Regions from separate parts of the Sinorhizobium sp. CCBAU 05631 genome, predicted to be linked through region 2. Evidence: riboswitches for the same ligand, from Rfam matches in the RefSeq annotation. Region 2 holds a riboswitch; the other holds the start of a gene.

Region 1 (10,786 bases), on a different replicon from region 2:
AGGTAGAGAATGTCCTTGATGAGCGGATGGACCTGCGCGTCCATTGCCCAGAAGAACACGTTCCAGCCCTGCTTGGCGGCTTCGTCCATGTTCGGGATCATCAGCACGAAGGCGCATAGCATGATATAGCCGAAGAGCGCCGACCAAAGCACGGAGGAGACCATGCCGCGCGGCACCGATTCCGCCGCCTTGACGGTCTCCTCCGACGTATGCGCCGAAGCGTCATAGCCGGTGATCGTGTAGATCGGCAGCAGCAGGCCGAGCAGGAACACCCAGGTTCCGGAGGTCTCAGGCCAGACATTGCCGCCCGCCTCGCCGGAATAATTCGAGAAGGTGAACAGCCTGCCGATCTCATAGCTGTCGGCCGCCGCGAGGCAGACGATCGCCAGCAGGATCGCGGTGGCGAAGATCAGATAGCCGGAAAAGTCGGTGAGCTTCGCGGTTAGGCCGATTCCCATGTGGTTCACCAGCGCCTGCCCGCCGGTGATGATCGCCAGGAACACGATGCGGGTCGTCGTCGTATCTTCCAGGCCGAAATAGGGTGTCCCGAATGAGCCCATGAAGAAGTAATAGGTGCCGACGTTGATGGCCCCGAGAACGGTCACCAGGCCGAGGAGGTTGAACCAGGCCGTGAGCCAGCCGGTGAAGCGGTTCCCGAGGATCGATCCCCAATGATAGAGGCCGCCGGCGGTTGGATAGGCCGAGCTGATCTGCGCCATAGCCACGGCAAAGACCAGCGAGATGAAGCATCCGAGCGGCCAGCCGATGCCGATCGCCGCTCCGCCCGCACCTGCGGTCGCCTGCGCCAGCGAATTGATGCCCCCCGAAAGAATGCAGATGATCGAGAAGGATACGGCGAAATTCGAGAACTGGCTCATTCGCCGCTCGAGTTCCTGGGCATAGCCCATCGAATGCAGGATGTGCATATCCTGCTTCTTATCGGTTTCGGTATAGTCTGACATCTCTTTCCCCTGTTTCTCCTGACCCGGCGCGCCATTGCGAAAGGTCACGTCACCACCTGTTCCGGCACCGGAACAGGACCGCGGCTTTGCCGCTCCCCTGGGTCTTTTATTGTTTCGGAAGGGCGGCTACGCTTTTTGCGAGCAGCCCCTCCAGATAGTCGGCCATGACCCTCTGGCCGGCTTCGGTGCGAATGAGATCGTTCCTGATCTCGATCATCACGTTCGGCAGCCCGTAACGGACGCCGTATTCTATCAAGCTATGGGTTACGCCGTCAGTCGGCCCGTAGGGCTCGTTGCGACGGATGTCGTATGCAACCTCCCCGCTCGTCGCGACCGCCAGCATGCGGTCGGCGAGCCGGCCGTCGGCATCGTGCAGGATGCCGATCTCGACGCTGCGGCGTTTGCCGAAATAGACCGGCGTAAAGCTGTGCATGGTGACGAGTATCGGAAGCCGCCCCGCCGCCTTGCGACCGGCGATGAACGCGGACACCGCGTCGCGGAACGGCTGATAGATCTCGTCGACGCGCGCCTGGCGCTCCGACGCCGACATCACCCGGTTTCCCGGAACCTCGTAGACCTCGCTGACGACCGGCGTTGCGGCGTCGGACTCCGGCGGTCTGTTGCAGTCATAGACGAGGCGTGAAAAACGCTGATAGATGAGCGTTCCATCCACCTTCCCCGCAAGGAGCTTGGAAACCGCCAGCGCTCCCGGATCCCAGGCGATGTGGCTGGCGAGCGCTTCCTCGGAAAGGCCGAGCGTTCCGAGGCGCTCGGGCAGACGGCTCGACGCGTGTTCGCAGACGAAGAGAAAATCTCCCTTCGCATCGGCACTCTCGATGGCGACCGGACCGCCCTCTGCCTGGGTCAAAAGCCCCGTCAAAACCGGCTCCCCTTTGCCTCGTCAGACGATGTTGCTGAAAAGAATTCTTCACGAATCGACGGGTGTCAATCAAAATTTGAAACGATCTTTTCAGTTTCCCATTGACTTCGGTTACGCCCGCGATGTTTAATTTCCTTCAAGCTGGCAAAGACCGGCTGAGGGGCACGACATTGAACGGCAACACGGCATCCATGACGGTGTCGGATGTGATCAACGCGCATTTCGCGGTGCTGACGCGCGCCGAGAAACGTTTGGCGGAGACACTTCTCGACAACTATCCGGTTTCCGGCCTCGGCTCGATCACGACGGTCGCCGAGAACGCCGGCGTTTCCACGCCGACCGTGGCGCGCATGGTGCAGAAGCTCGGCTTTCGCGGCTTTCCCGATTTCCAGGCGAGGCTCCACCAGGAGCTGGAGGCGACGATCTCCAATCCGATAGCCAAGCACGATCGCTGGGCGGCCAGCGCACCGGGCACCCACATCCTCAACCGCTTTGCCGATGCCATCATGGGCAATATGCGCCAGACACTGTCCCAGCTGGAGCCGGTCGAATTCGACCAGGCGGCCGCCCTCATCGCCGACCGCAAGCGCAACCTCTATCTTGTCGGCGGCCGCATCACCCGCTCGACGGCCGATTACCTCTTCACCCATCTCCAGGTCATCCGCACGGGCGTCACCCAGATTGCCGCCAATCCGAGCTCGTGGCCGCACTACGTGCTCGATATGAAGCAGGGCGACGTTCTGATCCTGTTCGACATCCGTCGCTATGAACAGGAAATGGAGACCCTCGCCCGCTCCGCCCGCAACCGCGGCGTCGAGATCATCCTTTTTACCGACCAATGGGGTTCGCCCGTCGCTAAGTCGGCTTCCAAGGTCTTCCGCGCTCAGATCGAAGTCCCCTCGGCCTGGGATAGTTCGGTCATGCTGCTGTTCCTCGTCGAGGCGCTGATCGAAGCGGTGCAGAGCTCGAATTGGGACGAAACCAGGGACCGGATGAGGACGCTCGAAGGGCTCTTCGATTCGACCCGCATCTTTCGCAAGCCAGGTTAGGAGGTACCGGTCGAAGACTGAATGTCCGGAGGAAGAAATGGGGGTGCAAGGCGCGCCGTACACCGCTTGGAACACCCACCTCCCGAGGCGGCGTTCTCGCCGCAAACGGGAAAATGGCCTGTCACACAAGTTTCATCGCGCCGCTTTAACAGCATCGCCGAAATTGACTGAAAACCGATAAGGAGAACGCCAGTGATTTCAAAGACTCAACGCCTGCTCTCGCTCTCGACCGCCATTCTGCTGGCAACCACGGCCGTGGCCGCTGCCGAGCCGAGCGAAGAGCTCATCGCCGCCGCCAAGAAGGAAGGCACGCTCACCACCATTGCGCTGCCGCACACCTGGTGCGGTTATGGCGATCTCATCGCCGGTTTCAAGGCGAAGTACGGGATCGAGGTCAACGAGCTGAACCCCGACGCCGGTTCCGGCGACGAGATCGAAGCCATCAAGGCCAACAAGGGCAATACCGGCCCGCAGGCACCCGACGTGATCGACGTCGGCCTGTCCTTCGGCCCCTCTGCCAAGGCCGAAGGCCTGATCCAGCCCTACAAGGTCTCGACCTGGGATACGATCCCGGATAGCGCCAAGGATCCGGAAGGGTTCTGGTACGGCGACTATTACGGTGTTCTCTCCTTCGTCGTGAACACCGATATCGTCAAGGAAGTGCCGAAGGACTGGGCCGACCTCAAAAAGTCGGACTACGCGAACGCGGTCGCTCTCGCCGGCGACCCGCGCGCCTCGAACCAGGCCGTGCAGGCCGTCTACGCCGCTGGTCTCGCCGCTGGCGAAAAGGATGCGGCCAAGGCCGGTGAAGCAGGCCTCGCCTTCTTCGCGGAAGTCAACAAGGCCGGCAATTTCGTTCCGGTCATCGGCAAGTCCGCTTCGCTCGCACAGGGCTCGACCCCGATCATCATCGCCTGGGACTATAACGGTCTCTCCTGGCGCGACAGCCTGAACGGCAACCCGCCGGTCGAAGTCGTCGTTCCGGCGTCGGGCGTCGTCGCCGGCGTCTATGTGCAGGCGATCTCGGCCTTCGCCCCGCATCCGAACGCCGCCAAGCTGTGGATGGAATATCTCTACTCGGACGAAGGCCAGCTCGGTTGGCTGAAGGGCTATTGCCACCCGATCCGCTTCAACGATCTCGCCAAGAACGGCAAGATCCCGCAGGAAATGCTGGACAAGCTGCCGCCGGCAGCTGCCTATGAAAAGGCCGTATTCCCGACGCTCGAGGAACAGGCCAAGGGCAAGGAAGCGATCACCACCAAGTGGGACAGCGTGGTCGGCGCCAACGTTCAGTAATCATTGCCATGCCTCCCCGCTCGATCGGCGGGGAGGCTGTTTCATTTGACTGAGGAACATCGAAGCCTTCATGACCACGACAACAGCAACCGCACCCCTGATCAACAAACGAGCGGTCATCGATTGGCTCGGGATAGCCCCGTTCGCGATTTTTGCGCTGATGTTCCTGATCGTTCCGACGCTCTACCTTGTCACCGGCGCCTTTCTGACGCCCGAAGGAACCTTCACGTTCAAGAATCTCGCCGATCTCTTCACGCCGACGATCATGAGCGCCTACTGGATCTCGATCCGCGTGTCGGTCGCCTCCTCGCTCGGCGGCGCGCTGATCGGCTTCTTCCTCGCCTGGGCGGTCGTGCTCGGCGGAGTTCCGAACTGGATCCGCTCCGGCCTGCTGACCTTCTCCGGCGTCGCCTCCAATTTCGCGGGCGTGCCGCTCGCTTTCGCGTTTCTTTCGACGCTCGGCCGCACCGGGCTCGTCACCGTCTTTTTGCGCGACTGGTTCGGCTTCAATCTTTACGGAACCGGTTTCAATCTCCTGAGCTTCTTCGGCCTCACCATCACCTATATGTATTTCCAGATCCCGCTGATGGTGCTGATCCTCACCCCGGCGCTGGACGGCCTCAAGAAAGAGTGGCGCGAGGCGGCCGAAATCCTCGGCGCCTCCACCTGGCAATATTGGCGCATGGTGGCGCTGCCGATCCTCTGGCCGAGCCTGCTCGGCACGACTCTCCTGCTCTTCGCCAATGCCTTCGGCGCCATCGCCACGGCTTACGCGCTGACCGGCAGTTCGCTCAACATCGTGCCGATCCTGCTCTACGCGCAGATCCGCGGCGACGTGTTGCACAACCCCAATCTCGGCTATGCGCTGGCCCTCGGCATGATCGTCATCACCGGCATTTCCAACATTCTCTATATCTGGCTGCGCATGCGCGCCGAACGGTGGCAGAAATGAAAGCACAACGCCTCGGCGCCTGGATCGCCATCGCCATCGGAGCCAGCTATTTCATCATTCCGCTGCTCGGCACGCTGGAGTTCTCGCTGCGCATGCGACGCGGCGCCTATTCCTTCGACGCCTACCAGTCGGTTTTCTCCGACATCCAGTTTCGCGAGACCTTCGGCTATTCGATGCTGATGGCCGTACTGACGATCGTCTTCGGCATGCTGCTCGTCGTGCCGACGGCGTACTGGGTGCGGCTACGCCTGCCGCAGGTGCGGCCGATCGTCGAGTTCGTCACGCTGCTGCCGCTCGTCATTCCGGCTATCGTTATCGTCTTCGGCTATCTGAGGCTCTACAATTCCTCGTCGATCCTGCCGCTCACCGGTTCGACCTCCGGCACCAACGCGCTGTTGATGTTCTCCTACATGACCCTGTCGCTTCCCTACATGTACCGCGCCGTCGACACGGCGATGCGGGCGATCGACGTCAGGACTTTGACGGAGGCCGCCGAAAGCCTCGGCGCCAAATGGCCGACGATCCTTTTCCGCTGCATCTTCCCGAATGTGATGAGCGGCGTGCTTTCCGGCGCCTTCATCACCTTCGCCATCGTCATGGGCGAATTCACCATGGCGGCGCTGCTCAACCGCCCGGCTTTCGGTCCCTATCTGCAGCTCGTCGGCGCCAATAAGGCCTATGAGCCTTCGGCGCTCGCCGTCATCGCTTTCGCAATCACGTGGCTGAGCATGGGGCTGATCCAGCTCGTCTCCCGCTTCCAGAAATCCGCTTCGCCCAAGGCTTGATCACATGGCTTTCCTGACACTGACCAATATTCAGAAATCCTTCGGCCCGGTTCAGGTCGTTCATAATTTCAACATGGGCATCGAAAAGGGCGAGTTCGTCTCCTTCCTCGGCCCGTCCGGCTGCGGCAAGACCACGATCCTGCGCATGATCGCCGGTTTCGAGACGCCGTCCGGCGGCTCGATCGTCATCAACGGCCAGGACCAGGGCGCTCTGAAGCCGAACCAGCGCAATATCGGCATGGTCTTCCAGGCCTATGCGCTGTTTCCCAACATGAACGTCCATGACAATGTCGCCTTCGGCCTGAAGGTCGCCGGCGCCACCAAAACGGACATCGATATCCGGGTGAAGCAGATGCTCGGGCTCATCAAGCTCGAGCACCTGGCGGACCGCTTCCCCTATCAACTGTCCGGCGGCCAGCAGCAGCGTGTGGCGCTCGCCCGCGCGCTTGCCGTGAAGCCGCAAGTGCTGCTGCTCGACGAGCCGCTCTCGGCGCTCGATGCGAAGATTCGCATCTCGCTGCGCGAAGAGATCCGGCAGATCCAGCAGCAGCTCGGCATCACCACGGTGTTCGTCACCCACGACCAGGAGGAGGCGCTGTCGATCTCCGACCGGATCGTGGTGATGAATGCCGGCCGCGCCGACCAGATCGGCACCCCGTTCGAGATCTACAACACGCCGGCGACCCGCTTCGTCGCTTCCTTCGTCGGAACGCTCAATATCATCGAGGGCAAGGTCGCCGATCCCGCCACCGGTGCGGTCACCATCGGCGGGCAGCGGATTGCCCTGAAAGAGCCGATTGCCGGCCTCAAGGGCGGGGACAGCATTTCGCTGGCGCTTCGGCCGGAGGCGGGTTCGATCGCCGAGGGCTCCAAAGGCGATACCGCGCTGCCCGGCGAAGTCGTCTCGACGAGCTTCCTCGGCTCGGTCATCCGCACCAAGCTGCGGGTTGGCGATGATGTCATCTCGTTCGACATGTTCAACGATCCGGGCATTACACCGCCTGTTGCCGGCGAGAATGTCAGCCTGCGCTTCGCCGCCAAGGACCTGTTGGTCATCCGCGAGTAGTGATGGCCGGAACGATTTCGTTCCGGCCTCGATCTTTCCCGGAAAAATCTGTCGTGATTTCTCGCATTTTTGTCGGAGCCTGCGTTTGACGGGCGCTGCTCTCCGTATATAGTCGCACGCGTTCTCAGGGCGGGGTGAAATTCCCCACCGGCGGTAGCGATCGGCGGACCAGCGGTCTGATGATCGAAGCCCGCGAGCGCTTCAGGCAATGCAGCTCCGCGCGTCCATGGACGCGCAAAGGTCGCTGTAGCACTTTGAGTTGCTGCATGATTCTGTCCTTAAATCGATCTCGATTTAAGGAACTGTGCAGTGTCTGAAGGTCAGCAGATCCGGTCAGATTCCGGAGCCGACGGTCACAGTCCGGATGGAAGAGAGCAAGCAGTGCGAACCCTTCGCGGGGTTGTCGTGCATGCATGTTCGCCCGACGGGATCATTGGAACAAACGCCAACCCTGAAAGGCTTGAGACCATGACCATTCTTTCCCACCCCTCCACCAAGATCGCGATCGTCCGTGCCCGCTGGCACGCCGACATCGTCGACCAGTGCGTCGACGCCTTCGTCGCCCAGTGGTCGAAGCTCGGCGGCAACGCGGCCGACGTCGAGATCTTCGACGTGCCGGGAGCGCTGGAAATTCCGCTGCATACGCAGAAGCTCGCCAAGACCGGACGCTATTCGGCAATCCTCGGCACCGCCTTCGTCGTCAACGGCGGCATCTATCGCCACGACTTCGTCGCCGGAATCGTGCTGGACGGCATGATGCGCGTCCAGCTCGACACGGACGTGCCGGTGCTCTCCGCAGTGTTGACGCCGCACAACTTCCAGGAAAGCGAGCCGCTGATCGCCTTCTTCCGCGACCATTTCGTCGTCAAGGGCGAAGAAGCTGCGAATGCCTGCGCACAAATTCTCGACGCGCGCGCCAAGTTGGCGCTGGTCAACGCCTGACGGACTGCAAATCGACGCAAAGGAGAGGGCGCAGCCGGCTGGCGCGCCCTTTTTTGCCTCGCCAATAATGCGGCTACCGACAGGTGTCAGTGGCCGAGATTCTTGATGTAGAGCGACAGCAGCTGCGTTTGCGAGGAAATTCCGAGCTTGCGATAAACGTTGCGCCGATGGACTTTGACGGTCCCGGTCGAGATGCCGAGCCTTAATCCGATCGACTCCGATGAATGCCCCTGCAGGACCAGTTCGATGATTGCCGCTTCTCGATCGGTGAGGTTGAGATGTTGCCAGACCCCGTCCGCGGGCGGATGCAAAGCCTTGCGGCGGCTGCGGCCGGTTTTCGCGAGCGCCGCGTCGAATCGGTGGTCGAGGTCGGCCCAATGATGGCGAGCGAGTGCGGCCACCAAGGGCTCGGCCCTCTTGAGCAGGGCAAACTCGGCGGCGCCGAAAGGGCCGGTCGCCTCCCGCCGCATCAGCGATAGCACGACGGTGACCTGTTCGCTGATCGGAACGAAGAAACCCACCTCCTCCGCAAGCCCGGTCTGCACATAATAGGTGCGGTAATATTCGCTGGAGAAAAAGCGATCGGGCGCCAGCTCCCGCATCCGCCACACGCCAGGTCGGGGCGCACAGGCGGCATGATAGAAGGGATCGAGCAGGTATGGACCCGCCTGGTAGAGGCTCACGAAGAGCACATGGTCCTTGGCATCGAAAGTACTGTAGAGATCAAGCGGACGCTCCTTGCCACGATAGGCGAAGACGACGACATAGTCGAAGGCTATCAGGCTCGACATCAGCCGGCGGAACGCAGTGCCGACGGCCTCGTCGCCCATCGCCGAACCATTCATCAACGGCGCCAGGGCCTGGAAAAGCTTCTCGAAGTCGACGCCCAAACCGCCCTCCCCAGTCCCCTGCGCTGCCACTTGGACGGCTTAACCAGGGTATACTCCTTTCACAAGCAAATTCCGGCGGGAATACCTCTCTCGGGGTATATACCGACGCGGCTTCCGGTGACTAGGCTGTCAGCAATGACGGTGGGAACAGGAGGCGCAAGGACCGCGTCCGATTCCTATAATAGCGCCGCAGGGAACAGACGTGACATCCGATTCAAACGACATCGAATTCCGTTCGGTCGCCAAACGCTATGGCAGCGTGACGGCGGTGTCGGATATCAGCCTCGGGGTGCCCAAGGGGGCTTTCGTCGCGCTGCTCGGCCCGTCCGGCTGCGGCAAGACCACCTGCCTGCGAATGATCGGCGGCTTCGAACAGCCAAGCGCGGGGATGGTCTATATCGGTGGCCAGCCTATGAACGGCGTGCCGGCCTATCGGCGCCCGGTCAATATGGTCTTCCAGCAATACGCGCTGTTCCCCCATCTTGATGTCGAGCAGAACGTCGCCTACGGGCTGAAGCAAATTCGCCCGCGCATTGCGGCGGCCGAAATCAGCCGCCGCGCCCGAGAGGCGCTGGAGATGGTCCGTCTTGCCGGCTTCGGCAAGCGCCGCATTCACGAGATGTCGGGCGGACAGCAACAGCGCGTGGCGCTTGCCCGCGCCATCGTCAACAAGCCGAAGGTGTTGCTCCTCGATGAGCCTCTTGCCGCGCTCGACAAGAAGCTGCGCACAGCGATGCAGATCGAACTCCAGAGCCTCCAGCGCGAGCTCGGCATCACCTTCATGCTCGTCACGCACGACCAGGAAGAAGCGCTGTCGATGAGCGATCTCGTCTGCGTTATGAATGCCGGGCGAGTGGTCCAGATCGGACCGCCGCAGGAAATCTACGATCGCCCGGCGAATCTTTTTGTCGCCGATTTCGTCGGCAAGACCAATCGCATCGAAGCGACGGTCGAGCCCGGCGCGAATGCGGTGCGGCTGGCAAATGGCGTCGGTTTGGCAAAGCCCGCGCGTGCCAATGGAACCGCGGGTGCGGCCATGGTGGCGCTCCGTCCGGAATCGATAAGCCTTGTGCGTGACGATACCGCCACGCTGCATGGCACGGTGACCCACCGCATCTTCCTCGGCTCATCGGTCGAATACTCCGTCGAGGTTGACGGGCTTGGCGATTTTCTGGTGACCGCCGACCGCCGCAGCCTGGATGAGTCCGACCTCGCAGAACCTGGAGAAAGGATCGGACTCCGCTTCGATCCGAACGCAATGCATGTCTTTCCGGCCTGAACGGGCCGACGCTCTGCCATCAAATGCATGCCAACGACAAGGGAACAGCATCATGACCAAGTGGTACAGAGAGAATGCCCCGATCACCGCGGAAAAGCTTGCGGACGAGCTGATGCGCCTGAAACGCGGTTCGGTGACCCGCCGCCATTTTCTCGGCGTCACCGGCCTCGGGCTTGCCACTGCCGTCCTGGCGCGCGCGCCCGGCCTCTTCAACGCGGCGGCTTTTGCCGAAGACCTCGGCACGCAGATGTCGCTCGCGACCTGGCCGAACTATCATGATCCCGCCACCTTCGAAGCCTTCAGGGCCGCGACTGGCGTCGCCGTAGAAGTCAACGTTTTCGGCTCGAACGAGGAAATGCTTGCGAAGCTGCAGGCAGGCGGCACCGGTTGGGACCTCTTCGTCCCGACCAATTACACGATTTCGACCTATGCAAAGCTCGGCCTCATCGATGAGCTCGACCTGTCGAAGCTCCCGAACTACGACGCCTCGACGGAAAACGCCCGCTTCACCAATGAAGGCGTCATCGACGGCAAGACCTATGCGGTGCCGAAGAACTGGGGCACGACCGGCATTGCCGTGAACAGCGACAAGATCAAAAAGCCGGTTACGAGCTGGAAGGAGTTCTTCGAGGTGGCGATGGCCGAGGCCGACGGTCGCGCCATGGTGCATGACTACCAGCTCACC
Region 2 (10,786 bases):
GCGAAAACGGTCAGCAATGGTGCGGGCCGGCAAAAGGGAGGTGGAATCCTGTGAAGTCAGGAAATCCACAGAGCAACTCGGAGGAGAACCCCATGAAACTGTCCAACCTGCTGCTGGCGGCAACCACCGCTGCGGTCCTGATGTCCCCGCTCGGTGCATCGGCCGCGGAAGTCAAGAAGATCGGCCTCGCCGTGCCGAACCTTCAGGCGGACTTCTTCAACCAGATCAAGCTCGGCGTCGAAAAATACGCGAAGGAAAAGGGTATCGACGTCGTGGTGGTCGACGCGAAGAACGATACGGCCACCCAGGTCAACCAGGTCCAGGACCTTATGACGCAGGACATCAACGCGTTCATCTATATTCCGGCCGGTGCAGCCGCGGCCGCCGTGCCGACCCGCCTTGCCCGTGAAGCCGGCATTCCGGTGATCAACGTCGACCGTGTTCCGGATGGCGCGCCGGGCGATACCTTCATCGCCGGCGAAAGCGTCGAATCCGCCTATGCCGTCTGCAAGCACATCATCGAAAAGGCCGGCGGCTCGGGCAAGATGGCGATCATCCATGGCCAGAAGGGCACGACGCCGGAAGTCGATCGCTTCACGGGCTGCAAGCGCGCCATCGACGAGGCTCCGGGCGTGGAACTCGTCGCCCAGCAATGGAGCAACATGTGGTCCGCGGACGAAGGCTTCTCGATCGCCCAGAACATGCTGCAGGCAAACCCTGACCTCAAGATCATCTTCGGCCAGGCGGACGGTCTGGCGATGGGTGCGGCGAAAGCCGTGGACGTTGCCAACCTCTCTGACAAGGTGATCATCGGCGGCTATGACGGCGACGTTTCGGCGCTCGAATATCTCGCCAAGTGCAAGGGGCCGTTCGTCGCCACGGCGACGCAGAGCACCCAGAAGATGGGCGTCCTCGCGGTTGAATCGGCACTTGCCGTGGCCGCCGGCCAGAAGGTCGAAGAGCGCCAGACGCCGAATGCCGTGCTGACGACCTGCGAGAATGCTCCGGAGTTCGTGAAGAGCCATCCATAAATTGTCTCGATGCCCGAAAGGCAGCGCCATGACCACCCAGTCTCCCATCCTCTCGCTCCGTGGGATCCAGAAGTCCTTCGGACCGATCAGGGTCCTGCACGGTGTCGACCTCGACATCTATCCGGGTGAGGTCGTGGCGCTGCTTGGCGAAAACGGTGCCGGGAAATCGACCCTGTCGAACATCATTTCCGGCACCGTGCAGCCGTCCGCCGGGGAAATGACCTGGCTTGGGGCAGTCTATGCGCCCGCCAATCCCCGTGCCGCGATGGACGAGGGGGTCGGCATGATCCATCAGGAGCTGAAACTGCTCCCGAAGCTCTCGATCGCCGAGAATGTTTTCGTCGGCCGCTATCCGATGAAGGCGGGTCGCGTCGACCGCTGGGCGATGGAGGAACGGGCGCGCAGCGGCCTCAAGCGGCTGGGTCTCGACATTTCGCCCGACCGCCTCGTCGAAGGGCTCTCGACCGGCAAGCAGCAGCTCATCGAAATTGCCAAGGCGCTGACGCTCAATGCCCGCCTGCTGATCCTGGACGAGCCGACCGCGGCGCTCGGCGGCGAGGAAACCCAACGCCTCTTCCAGCAGATCGAACGGCTGAAGGCGGACGGGGTGGGCATCATCTACATCTCGCACCGTCTCGAGGAAATCCGCCAGATCGCCGACCGCGTCGTCGTCATGCGCGATGGCGCCAAGGTCAAGGAATTCGACAGCGGCGACGTGCCGATCCGCACCATCGTCGAGGCCATGGTCGGGCGCTCGCTCGAGCGCATGTTCCCGGCCCTGCCAGCGCCTCGGGAAGAGGTGACGCTTGAGGTCCGCGATCTCACCTCGCCGACGAATGCATTCCGCAATATCAGCTTTTCAGTCCGAAAGGGCGAGGTGTTCGGCATCGCCGGCCTGATGGGCGCCGGCCGAACCGAACTCGTGCGCGCCATCACCGGCGCCGATCCGATTTCGGGTGGCGAGATTCTCTTGAATGGCAAAGCCGTCACGCCCCGCTCGCCAATCGAGGCGATTCGCAGCGGGATGGTTCTCGTGCCGGAGGACCGCAAGCTCCAGGGCGTCGTGCTCGATCATTCGATCGCGGAGAACATCGGCTATGCCAATCTCGGCGCAATTGCCCGCAACGGCTGGGTTTCCTCCCGCCGTCTGCAACAGTTTACCGACGAGTGCATCAGGAAATTCGGCGTGAAGGGCCGCGGGCACCAGAACGCCGGCGAGCTTTCCGGCGGCAACCAGCAGAAGGTGGTGCTCGCCAAATGGCTGGCGCGCAAGCCGCAGGTCGTCGTGCTCGACGAACCGACGCGCGGCATCGATGTCGGCGCCCGCTCGTCGATCTACGACCTCATCATGGATCTCGCCCACCAGGGGGTCGCGGTCATCGTGGTCAGTTCCGATCTCGAAGAAGTGCTTGGCGTCTCCAACCGGATCATGGTCATGGCCCAGGGCAGACAGACCGGCATTCTTGACCGCGAGGACGCAAACGACGTGTCGGTCATGGAACTCGCGACGATTTGAACAAGGAAGAAATTCATGTCTGAAATCACGCTCAATGCGCCGAGATTGTTCGATCTCTCCGGCAACGTCGCCTTCGTCACGGGGGCGGGCAGCGGCATCGGGCAACGCATCGCCATGGGGCTGGCGCAGTGCGGCGCCGACGTTGCGCTGCTCGATCGCCGCACGGACGACGGACTGGCGAAGACCGCGGAATTCATCGCCGGCACGGGGCGCCGCAGCATCCGGATCGCCGCCGACGTGACCAATGGCGGGGCGCTCAACGAGGCGGTCGCCCGCACCGAAGCGGAACTCGGCCCGCTTGCCCTTGCCGTGAACGCGGCCGGCATCGCCAATGCCAATCCGGCCGAGGAGATGGAGGAAAGCCAATTCCAGACGATGATGGACATCAACCTGAAGGGCGTTTTCCTGTCCTGCCAGGCGGAAGCCCGCGCCATGCTGAAGAACGGCCGCGGCTCGATCGTCAACATCGCCTCGATGTCCGGCGTGATCGTCAACCGCGGCCTCAGCCAGTGCCACTACAATGCCTCGAAGGCCGGCGTCATTCATATGACGAAGTCGATGGCGATGGAATGGGTGGGCCGCGGCGTCCGCGTCAACACGATCAGTCCCGGCTACACGGCCACACCGATGAACACCCGGCCGGAAATGGTGCATCAGACCAAGCTGTTCGAGGAGCAGACCCCGATGCAGCGCATGGCGACGGTGGACGAGATGGTCGGGCCTGCCGTCTTCCTTCTTTCGAATGCGGCAAGCTTCGTGACCGGCGTCGACCTCCTGGTCGATGGCGGCTTCTGCTGCTGGTAAATATCACGGGGCCAGCCTGAGCTGGCCTCTTGCTTTTTGCCGGTGAAATTCCTTATCTACGCTTGTTCTCAGGGCGGGGTGAAAATCCCCACCGGCGGTATTCGGAGCGATCCGGGAGCCCGCGAGCGCTTCCGCCGATGCGGAAGGTCAGCAGACCCGGTGAGAGGCCGGGGCCGACGGTTACAGTCCGGATGGAAGAGGACAATGTCAGCAAACCGCTCGTTGTCGGGCGGCGCGGACTTGTTCGCCCAAGGGATGAATAGCGGCCGAAACGCCGCGGTTTGACGCCAATGCTGGCTACCCTTGAAAGGCAATGGAATGGCAATCTCGAAAATTGAAGACGCAATCGCGGCCCTGGCGCTGGGCGGCATGGTCGTGGTCGTCGACGACGAGGACCGGGAGAATGAAGGCGACATCATCGTCGCCTCGGACGCGGTGACGCCCGAAACGATCGCGTTCATGATGAAGCACGCCCGCGGGCTGATCTGCGTCGCGATGGAAGGAGAGCGTCTCGATGCCCTCGACATCCCGCTCATGGTCCCGCAGAACACCGAGCTCCACAAAACCGCATTCACGGTCTCCGTCGATTACCTACCCGCAACCACCACCGGCATTTCCGCAGCCGACCGGGCCGCGACCATCCAGGCGCTGATGGATCCCGGCGTGCGTCCGGCGGACTTCGCCCGGCCGGGGCATATCTTTCCGCTGCGGGCGCATCCGAACGGCGTACGCGGCCGGCCGGGGCACACCGAGGCGGCGGTTGAGCTGGCACGCCTCGCCGGCAAGTCCCCATCGGGCGTCATCTGCGAAGTTGCCAACGACGACGGAACGATGGCCCGGCTTCCGGAGCTCGTGGTGTTCGCAGAAACGCACCGGCTTCCGCTGATCACCATCAGAGATCTGATCGCATTCGTCGAGCAGCCGGCCGACGCGACACAGGCTGCCTAACTGCCGAGTGAGGCACGCCGCCACGCGCTGCCTCTCGTCGGGCTCACTCGGGCAAGCCCGCCAGCCGCAATCCATCGGCGAACCGCGCCAGGTCTTCCGGGCGGTGGATCGGCAGCCAGGCCTTAAGATTGGAGACGCGTAAGGACGGATCAAGCGCACGCAGGCGCTGCATTGCGTGGCCCGCCTCGTCAAGGCGCCCGGCAAGCGCATGGCTTGCCGCCAGCAAAGCGACCGCGACCAGCAGGCTGGGCAGGTTCCCCAATGCCTTTTCCGCCCAGGCCGAGGCGGGATCAAAGCGCCCGGCGAAGAAATTTGCCAGCGCCATCCCGACCTGCATGCGGAACATTTCCGGATCCAGCGGGCTCAGCCGAACGGCATGGGCGAGGTGCTCCATTGCGGCGTCTGTCTCACCGCGAAGCGCGCGGAGCGCACCGCCGAGGAACCAGGCGGTGGCGAGATTGGGGTTGAGCAGCACGGCCCTGTCGAGCAAGGCGATGCCGCCGTCGAGGTCGCCGGCGAGATGGGCGAACGCATGCCCGCCTCTCGTCAGGGCGACCGCGTCGTCCCGGCCGTGTTCCACTGCCAGCCGCGCCAACCGCACGCCTTCGGCGATCTCGCGGTCCCGCTCGGTCATCCAGCCGTTTAACTTGCGCCAGAAATGGCACCAGGCCGCCGCGGCATAGGCCGAGGCAAATTCGGGGTCGAGCTCGATCGCCCTGTAAAACAAGCGCAGCGCCGCCTCGATTGCTTCGCGGGTTCCGTTGTGCAGCTTCGCCATACCGCGAAGATAGTAGTCGTAGGCGTCCAGGCTCTCCGTCGGCTTGCGCTTGGCGCGCTCGATCTCGGCGCGTTCGAGCTGAGGTGAGATCGCGCCGACGACGGTTTCGGCCATCTGGTCTTGCAGCTCGAAGATGTCGTCGAGCGTGCCTTCGAAGCGCTCCGCCCAGAGATGCGTCCCGCTCGTGGCATCGATGAGCTGCCCGGTGATGCGCACCTTGTTTGCCGCCTTGCGCACGCTGCCCTCCAGCACGTAGCGCACGCCGAGCTCTTGGCCGACGTCCTTCACATCCACCGTCCGGCCCTTGTAGGCAAAACTCGAATTGCGGGCGATGACGAACAGCCATCGGATGCGCGACAGTGCGGCTATGATGTCCTCCACCACGCCGTCGGCGAAATAGTCCTGCTCCGGGTCGCCGCTGAGATTCTGGAAGGGCAGGACGGTGATCGAGGGCTTGTCCGGAAGGACGAGCTTGGAAGGAGGCTCCCGCGCTTCGCCGGCGGAGTGACCGACGATGCTTTGCCCGTCGGGCTCGCTCGGCTTCGCGGCCTCGCCGGTCTCGATCGCGCCTATGAAGCGGAAGCCCTTGCGGGCGACCGTCCGGACCAGGCGCTGCTCCTCGCCGTTGTCGCCGATCGCCTTGCGAACCGCGTTGATGTGGCTGGTGATCGTCGATTCCGAGACGATCCGGCCGCTCCATACCGCCTGCAACAAATCGTCCTTGCTGACGACGCGGTCGCGGTTCGTGACGAGATGCAGCAGCAGGTCGAAGACCTGCGGTCCGACGGTCACCACTTCCGAGCGCAGGGTCAGCTCTCGACGCTCGGGGTCGAGCACATAGTCTCCAAACACGAATTGCACGTCGGCATCCCTCGACCGAGCGGCTCGGCTTGCCAGCCGGAGCAGCGGCGACACTTCTGTCCATTGATAGCACGGCTCGCCGTAACGCGCGCGCACCTCGGCCGCAAGGATGATCGGCAGCCGCCTTGGACGAATAACCAAGCTTCCCTCAAGGTCAATTCAAGCCCGCGGCAAGGACTTCCGGCAAGCTTGCAGGCACTCTCCACCCGGGTCGACGGCAATGGTGCGGTCGGCAGAAACGGAGAGAGCCATGAAGATCGTCGTCATTGGAGGCACCGGCCTCATCGGATCGAAAGTCGTGAAGAACCTCAGGGAGCGCGGCCATGAGGCCCTCGCCGCTGCCCCGAACACCGGCGTCAACACCATCACCCGCGAGGGCCTGGCCGAAGCGCTGGACGGGGCGGAGATCGTCGTCGACGTCGCCAACGCGCCGGTTTGGGAAGACAAGGCAGTCCTCGAATTTTTCGAAACGTCGGGCCGCAACCTGTTGGCCGCGGAAGCTGCCGCCGGCGTCCGCCACCACGTGGCCCTCTCGATCGTCGGCAGCGAACGGCTTCCCGACAACGGCTACTTCCGGGCGAAGGTCGCGCAGGAAAACCTTATCAAGGCGTCCGGCATTCCCTATACCATCCTGCGCGCCACGCAGTTCTTCGAGTTCGTCGGCGGCATTGCCCAGGCGGGGACGGTCGGCGAGGAAATTCGCCTGTCGCCGGCGCTTTTCCAGCCCATGGCCTCCGACGACGTTGCGGCGGCGCTCACCGATGTCGCGCTCGCGCCGCCTGCAAACGGCACGGTCGAAGTCGCCGGTCCGGAGGCGATGCCGCTCGACGAGTTGGTCAGGCGCTTCCTCAAGGCAACCAAGGACACGCGCAAGGTCGTACCGGACGTTCACGCCCGCTACTTCGGCTCCGTCCTCGACGATCAATCGCTGACCCCAGGCAGCAATGCACGCATCGGTGCAATCCGGTTCGAGGATTGGCTCGCCCGGCAAGTCGCCCACTGAGTCTCCGGCGAGCCGCCAAGATGAACGCGGCCCCGCACATCTTTACGACAGCTACCCTCGAAGGAGAAATGCCATGCTTGCACGATTTCTCTCGGCTGCTGCCCTGGCAGCGCTTTCGATCACTGCAGCTTCCGCCGATGACAGGCCGGCGGGCAAGGTGACCGTCGTCTTCGACCACGCGCTTCCCAACGTCCCTGGCAAGAGCATGAAGGGAGTGCTCGTCGAGTACGGGCCGGGCGGCGGGTCGCCGGCCCACACTCATCCGAAGTCCGCCTTTATCTATGCGACGGTGCTCGAGGGCGCGATCCGCAGCAGCGTCAACGGTTCGCCGGAAAAGATCTACAGGGCCGGCGAGAACTTCTACGAGGAGCCGGGCTCCCATCATCAGGTGAGCGCGAATGCCAGCGACACGGAACCTGCCCGACTGCTGGCGGTGTTTGTCGTCGACACCGACGAAACGGAACTGACCACGCCCATCGGACAATAACCACGTCGTTCGAGTGCCCGCAGCCCTGGGAGGCAACCGCCGCAAGGGCTGCTTACCGGGCCATCGGCATTTCAACAGGAACTGAGAAAATGGATACGCTCGAGGACAAGATCGCCATCGTCACCGGCAGGAGCCCCGCGAAAGGTGTCGTCGCGGCGAAGTCCAAAAAGAAAAAGATCGCCGGCTTGGCTCTGTGCGTCGGCGCCGTCGCCGTCATGGCCGGCGGCTGGGCCTGGGCCCGTTCGGGCGGCGGGGCGTCGACCGACAATGCCTATGTCCGCGGCGACGTGACTTCGCTCGCGCCGAAGGTTGCGGGCTATGTCACGGCCGTTGCGGTTCAGGACAACCAGACGGTCCGAGCGGGTGACGTCCTGTTCCGCATCGACGATCGCGACTACCGTGCACGGCTTCAACAGGCCGCCGCCAACGTCGAAGCCGCCCAGGCTCGGCTCATCAACGTCGATGCGGAGACCGAGCTTCAGCATGCCCTCATCCGCCAGGCCGAAGCCCAGAGCCGGTCGGCCGTGGCGGAGCTCAATTTTGCGACCAAGGCCTATGATCGCCGCCGCGAACTGATCCGCAGCAACACGATCAGCCAGGCCCATGTCGACGAAAGCGATGCGGCACGCACGAGAGCCGAGGCGAACGTGTCAGCCGCCGCCGCAGCGGTAGAGGCGCAGCAGCACCGCATCGCCGTCCTTGCCGCTCAGCGCGAAGCGGCCGTTGCTGCCGTGGCGCAGGCGGAGGCGGCGCGCGACCTCGCCCAAATCGATCTCGACAGCACCATCGTACGCGCGCCGGTCGCGGGCGTCATCGGCAACCGCCAGGTCCGCGTCGGTCGGCTTGTCGCGCCCGGCGCCTCCTTGCTCGACATCGTTCCGGTCAATTACGTGTGGGTTGTGGCCAATTTCAAGGAAACCCAGCTCGAACATATCCGGCCCGGCCAGCGCGCCCGCATCACCATCGACGGCTACCCGAACGGGGTGCTTGACGGCGTGGTTGACAGCTTTGCGCCCGGCAGCGGGTCCGCCTTCAGCCTGCTCCCCGCTGACAATGCGACAGGCAACTTCGTTCGCGTCGTCCAACGCGTTCCGGTGAAGATCCGGCTTGCCAAAAATCCGTCCCCCGGCCGCATCGTGCCCGGCCTCTCCGCGCGCGTCGAAATCGCGCAGGGAGGCGGCTCATGACCACAGTTTTCACGGCCACAGAGAGCCGCGACAGATCCGCGGCCGGAACCCTTCTAATTGCCGGCATCGTGCTTGCCACCCTCACCGAGGCGGTCGCCAGCACCGTGCTGTCGCTCGGACGCGGCGACATCATCGGCGACACCTACGCGACGCCGGACGAGTTCGCCTGGCTGGACATCGGATATACGACGTTCAAGCTCATCGGGTTCCTGGCTGCCCCCTGGCTCATGAACCGTGTTCGGCCGCTGAACCTCGTCATCGGCGCCACCCTCGTCATGGGCATCGCCTGCGGCACTGCCGCCATAACCGATCGCCTCGACCTGCTGGTCGCGCTCCGCATCGTTCAGGGCCTTTCCGGCGGCATCCTGCTTGTCGGCGGCCAGGCCATCATCTTCTTCACCTATCCGCGATCCCGCCAGCCTATCCTTCAGGCGCTGTTCGCGATGGGAGCCGTCGTCGCCCCCGCGACGATCGCGCCTGCCCTCCAGGGGTGGTTGCTCGACAGTCAATCCTGGACATGGATTTTCTTTAGCGTCGTTCCGGTCGCGCTCGCCGCTGTCGGGCTGCTGTTGATCGCCGACCCGCCGGAAACCCCCGAGACCGTGCGCCGTCCGTTCGATTGGATCGGCTTCGCGCTGATCTCGCTCTCGCATTTCTGCTTCACCTATGTCTTCAGCCAGGGCAGCCGATGGGATTGGTTCGAGGAACCGCGCATCCTGTGGCTGACTGTGATCGGTCTCGCCGCTCTGCTGGCATTTCTCGGCCAGCAGGTGCTGGCCAAGGGACGGGGCCTCCTCGACTTCACCCTGTTCGGATCGGAAGATTTCACCTTCGCCTTCATCGTCAGCTTCGTCGCCGGCGCCGCCTTGTTCGGAAGCGCGTTCCTGATCCCGTCCTTTGCCGTCTCCATCCTCGCCTTCAGGCCGACGGACGCCGGCCTGCTTCTGTTGCCAAGCGGCGGGCTTTTCATCGCCGCTCTGCTCGTCGCCGCCGTTCTCTTCCAGGTGCGCCGCGTTCCGCCCTTCGCCACGGTGCCATTCGGCATCCTGCTGATCATGATCGCGATGTGGATGCTGTCCGGGTCGACCATCGAGAGCGGCGCCGACGACATGATGGCAGCGATCCTGTTGCGCGGCCTCGGCCTTGGCTTCCTGTTCCTGTCGATCACCCTGATCGCTTTCAGCAACCTCGGCAGCCGAAACCTCGCCTCCGGAATCGGGCTCTTCAATACGGGCCGCCAGCTTGGCGGGCTCGCGGGAGTCGCCGCGCTCCAGACGCTGATCGACCATAACGTCGTCGCCAATCTCGCCGTCCTCGGCGCAAATGTCACCGCCGGCAAGCCCGCGGTCATCGAACGACTGACGGCGACGGCGGCCATGCTGACAGCGAAGGGGATGGACGCGCCCGAAGCCGGCCTGGCGGCGACCAGCCTTCTCGGCCGGGCCGTGACAGGTCAGTCCAGCGTGATCGCCTTCGACACGGCATTCAATGCGGTGGCGCTGCTTTTCGTCGTCGCCGCCCCGCTGTTGGTCGGCATGAAGATCGGGCTGGGCCGATACGCGAAAGCGCGCTCTGCCCGGTTGCTGAAGGCGAAGGCGTCGTAGCGCGGGCAACTGTTGCGCATCGATGTTGCCCCCCCTATGCTTTCGGGCAATTTCGCGCCACGGCTTTCGACGGCATGGGGAAGCATGCGACGCTAGGCGGGAACCTTGCTTTACGCAGAGGGACCGCCTGGTCTGTCGTGCGGGCGTTGCAGATGCAATCGGGGTCGCATGTCGGATAACAACGCTGCACAGGCATCGTTTCAATTTCGCGGTTCGTCATTCGACAGCATGATCGAAACGCTCGGCGGCGCTTTCGGCACATTCGCTGCCGAGCCGATCAGCGAGGCGCAGAATTTCCGTTGGGGGATCGACCTTTCGGCCTGCGACAGTGCCGTGTTGATCACGGGCTATCATCAAAGCGATTTCGAGTTCCACATCGAGCCGACCGCCGATACTGCGGAGTATCTGTCGATCGTCGTGCCTCGAAACGGCGGCATGGGCGTGACCTACGGGCCGCGGATGGCCGAAGCGGGGCCAGGGGGATTGCTCCTCTACAACAATTTCGAACCCAATAGCGTCATCATGCACGGGGAAGACAACCTCGTGGACGAGCTCCTGATCAATTGG

What was found. A riboswitch is a leader RNA that binds a small molecule or an ion and turns the genes downstream of it on or off. The one in region 2 is predicted to bind FMN.
Region 1: linked by a shared signal. The riboswitch ahead of SS05631_RS10785 (6,7-dimethyl-8-ribityllumazine synthase) and the one ahead of ribB (3,4-dihydroxy-2-butanone-4-phosphate synthase) in region 2 are both predicted to bind FMN.

Annotation. Positions count from the first base shown of each region.
Region 1 covers NZ_CP023063.1:2,183,678-2,194,463, forward strand. Annotated here, with positions in the region: gene SS05631_RS10750 (amino acid permease) at 1-962, opposite strand, end outside; gene SS05631_RS10755 (N-formylglutamate amidohydrolase) at 1,069-1,842, opposite strand; gene SS05631_RS10760 (MurR/RpiR family transcriptional regulator) at 2,013-2,891, shown strand; gene SS05631_RS10765 (ABC transporter substrate-binding protein) at 3,084-4,187, shown strand; gene SS05631_RS10770 (ABC transporter permease subunit) at 4,258-5,139, shown strand; gene SS05631_RS10775 (ABC transporter permease) at 5,136-5,924, shown strand; gene SS05631_RS10780 (ABC transporter ATP-binding protein) at 5,929-6,990, shown strand; FMN riboswitch at 7,107-7,370, shown strand; gene SS05631_RS10785 (6,7-dimethyl-8-ribityllumazine synthase) at 7,459-7,932, shown strand; gene SS05631_RS10790 (LuxR C-terminal-related transcriptional regulator) at 8,019-8,822, opposite strand; gene SS05631_RS10795 (ABC transporter ATP-binding protein) at 9,025-10,101, shown strand; gene SS05631_RS10800 (spermidine/putrescine ABC transporter substrate-binding protein) at 10,154-10,786, shown strand, end outside.
Region 2 covers NZ_CP023064.1:221,254-232,039, forward strand. Annotated here, with positions in the region: gene SS05631_RS20540 (substrate-binding domain-containing protein) at 93-1,031, shown strand; gene SS05631_RS20545 (sugar ABC transporter ATP-binding protein) at 1,060-2,547, shown strand; gene SS05631_RS20550 (SDR family oxidoreductase) at 2,563-3,351, shown strand; FMN riboswitch at 3,412-3,558, shown strand; gene ribB (3,4-dihydroxy-2-butanone-4-phosphate synthase) at 3,670-4,299, shown strand; gene SS05631_RS20560 (winged helix-turn-helix domain-containing tetratricopeptide repeat protein) at 4,343-5,938, opposite strand; gene SS05631_RS20565 (SDR family oxidoreductase) at 6,189-6,941, shown strand; gene SS05631_RS20570 (cupin domain-containing protein) at 7,015-7,428, shown strand; gene SS05631_RS20575 (HlyD family secretion protein) at 7,518-8,615, shown strand; gene SS05631_RS20580 (DHA2 family efflux MFS transporter permease subunit) at 8,612-10,219, shown strand; gene SS05631_RS20585 (helix-turn-helix domain-containing protein) at 10,388-10,786, shown strand, end outside.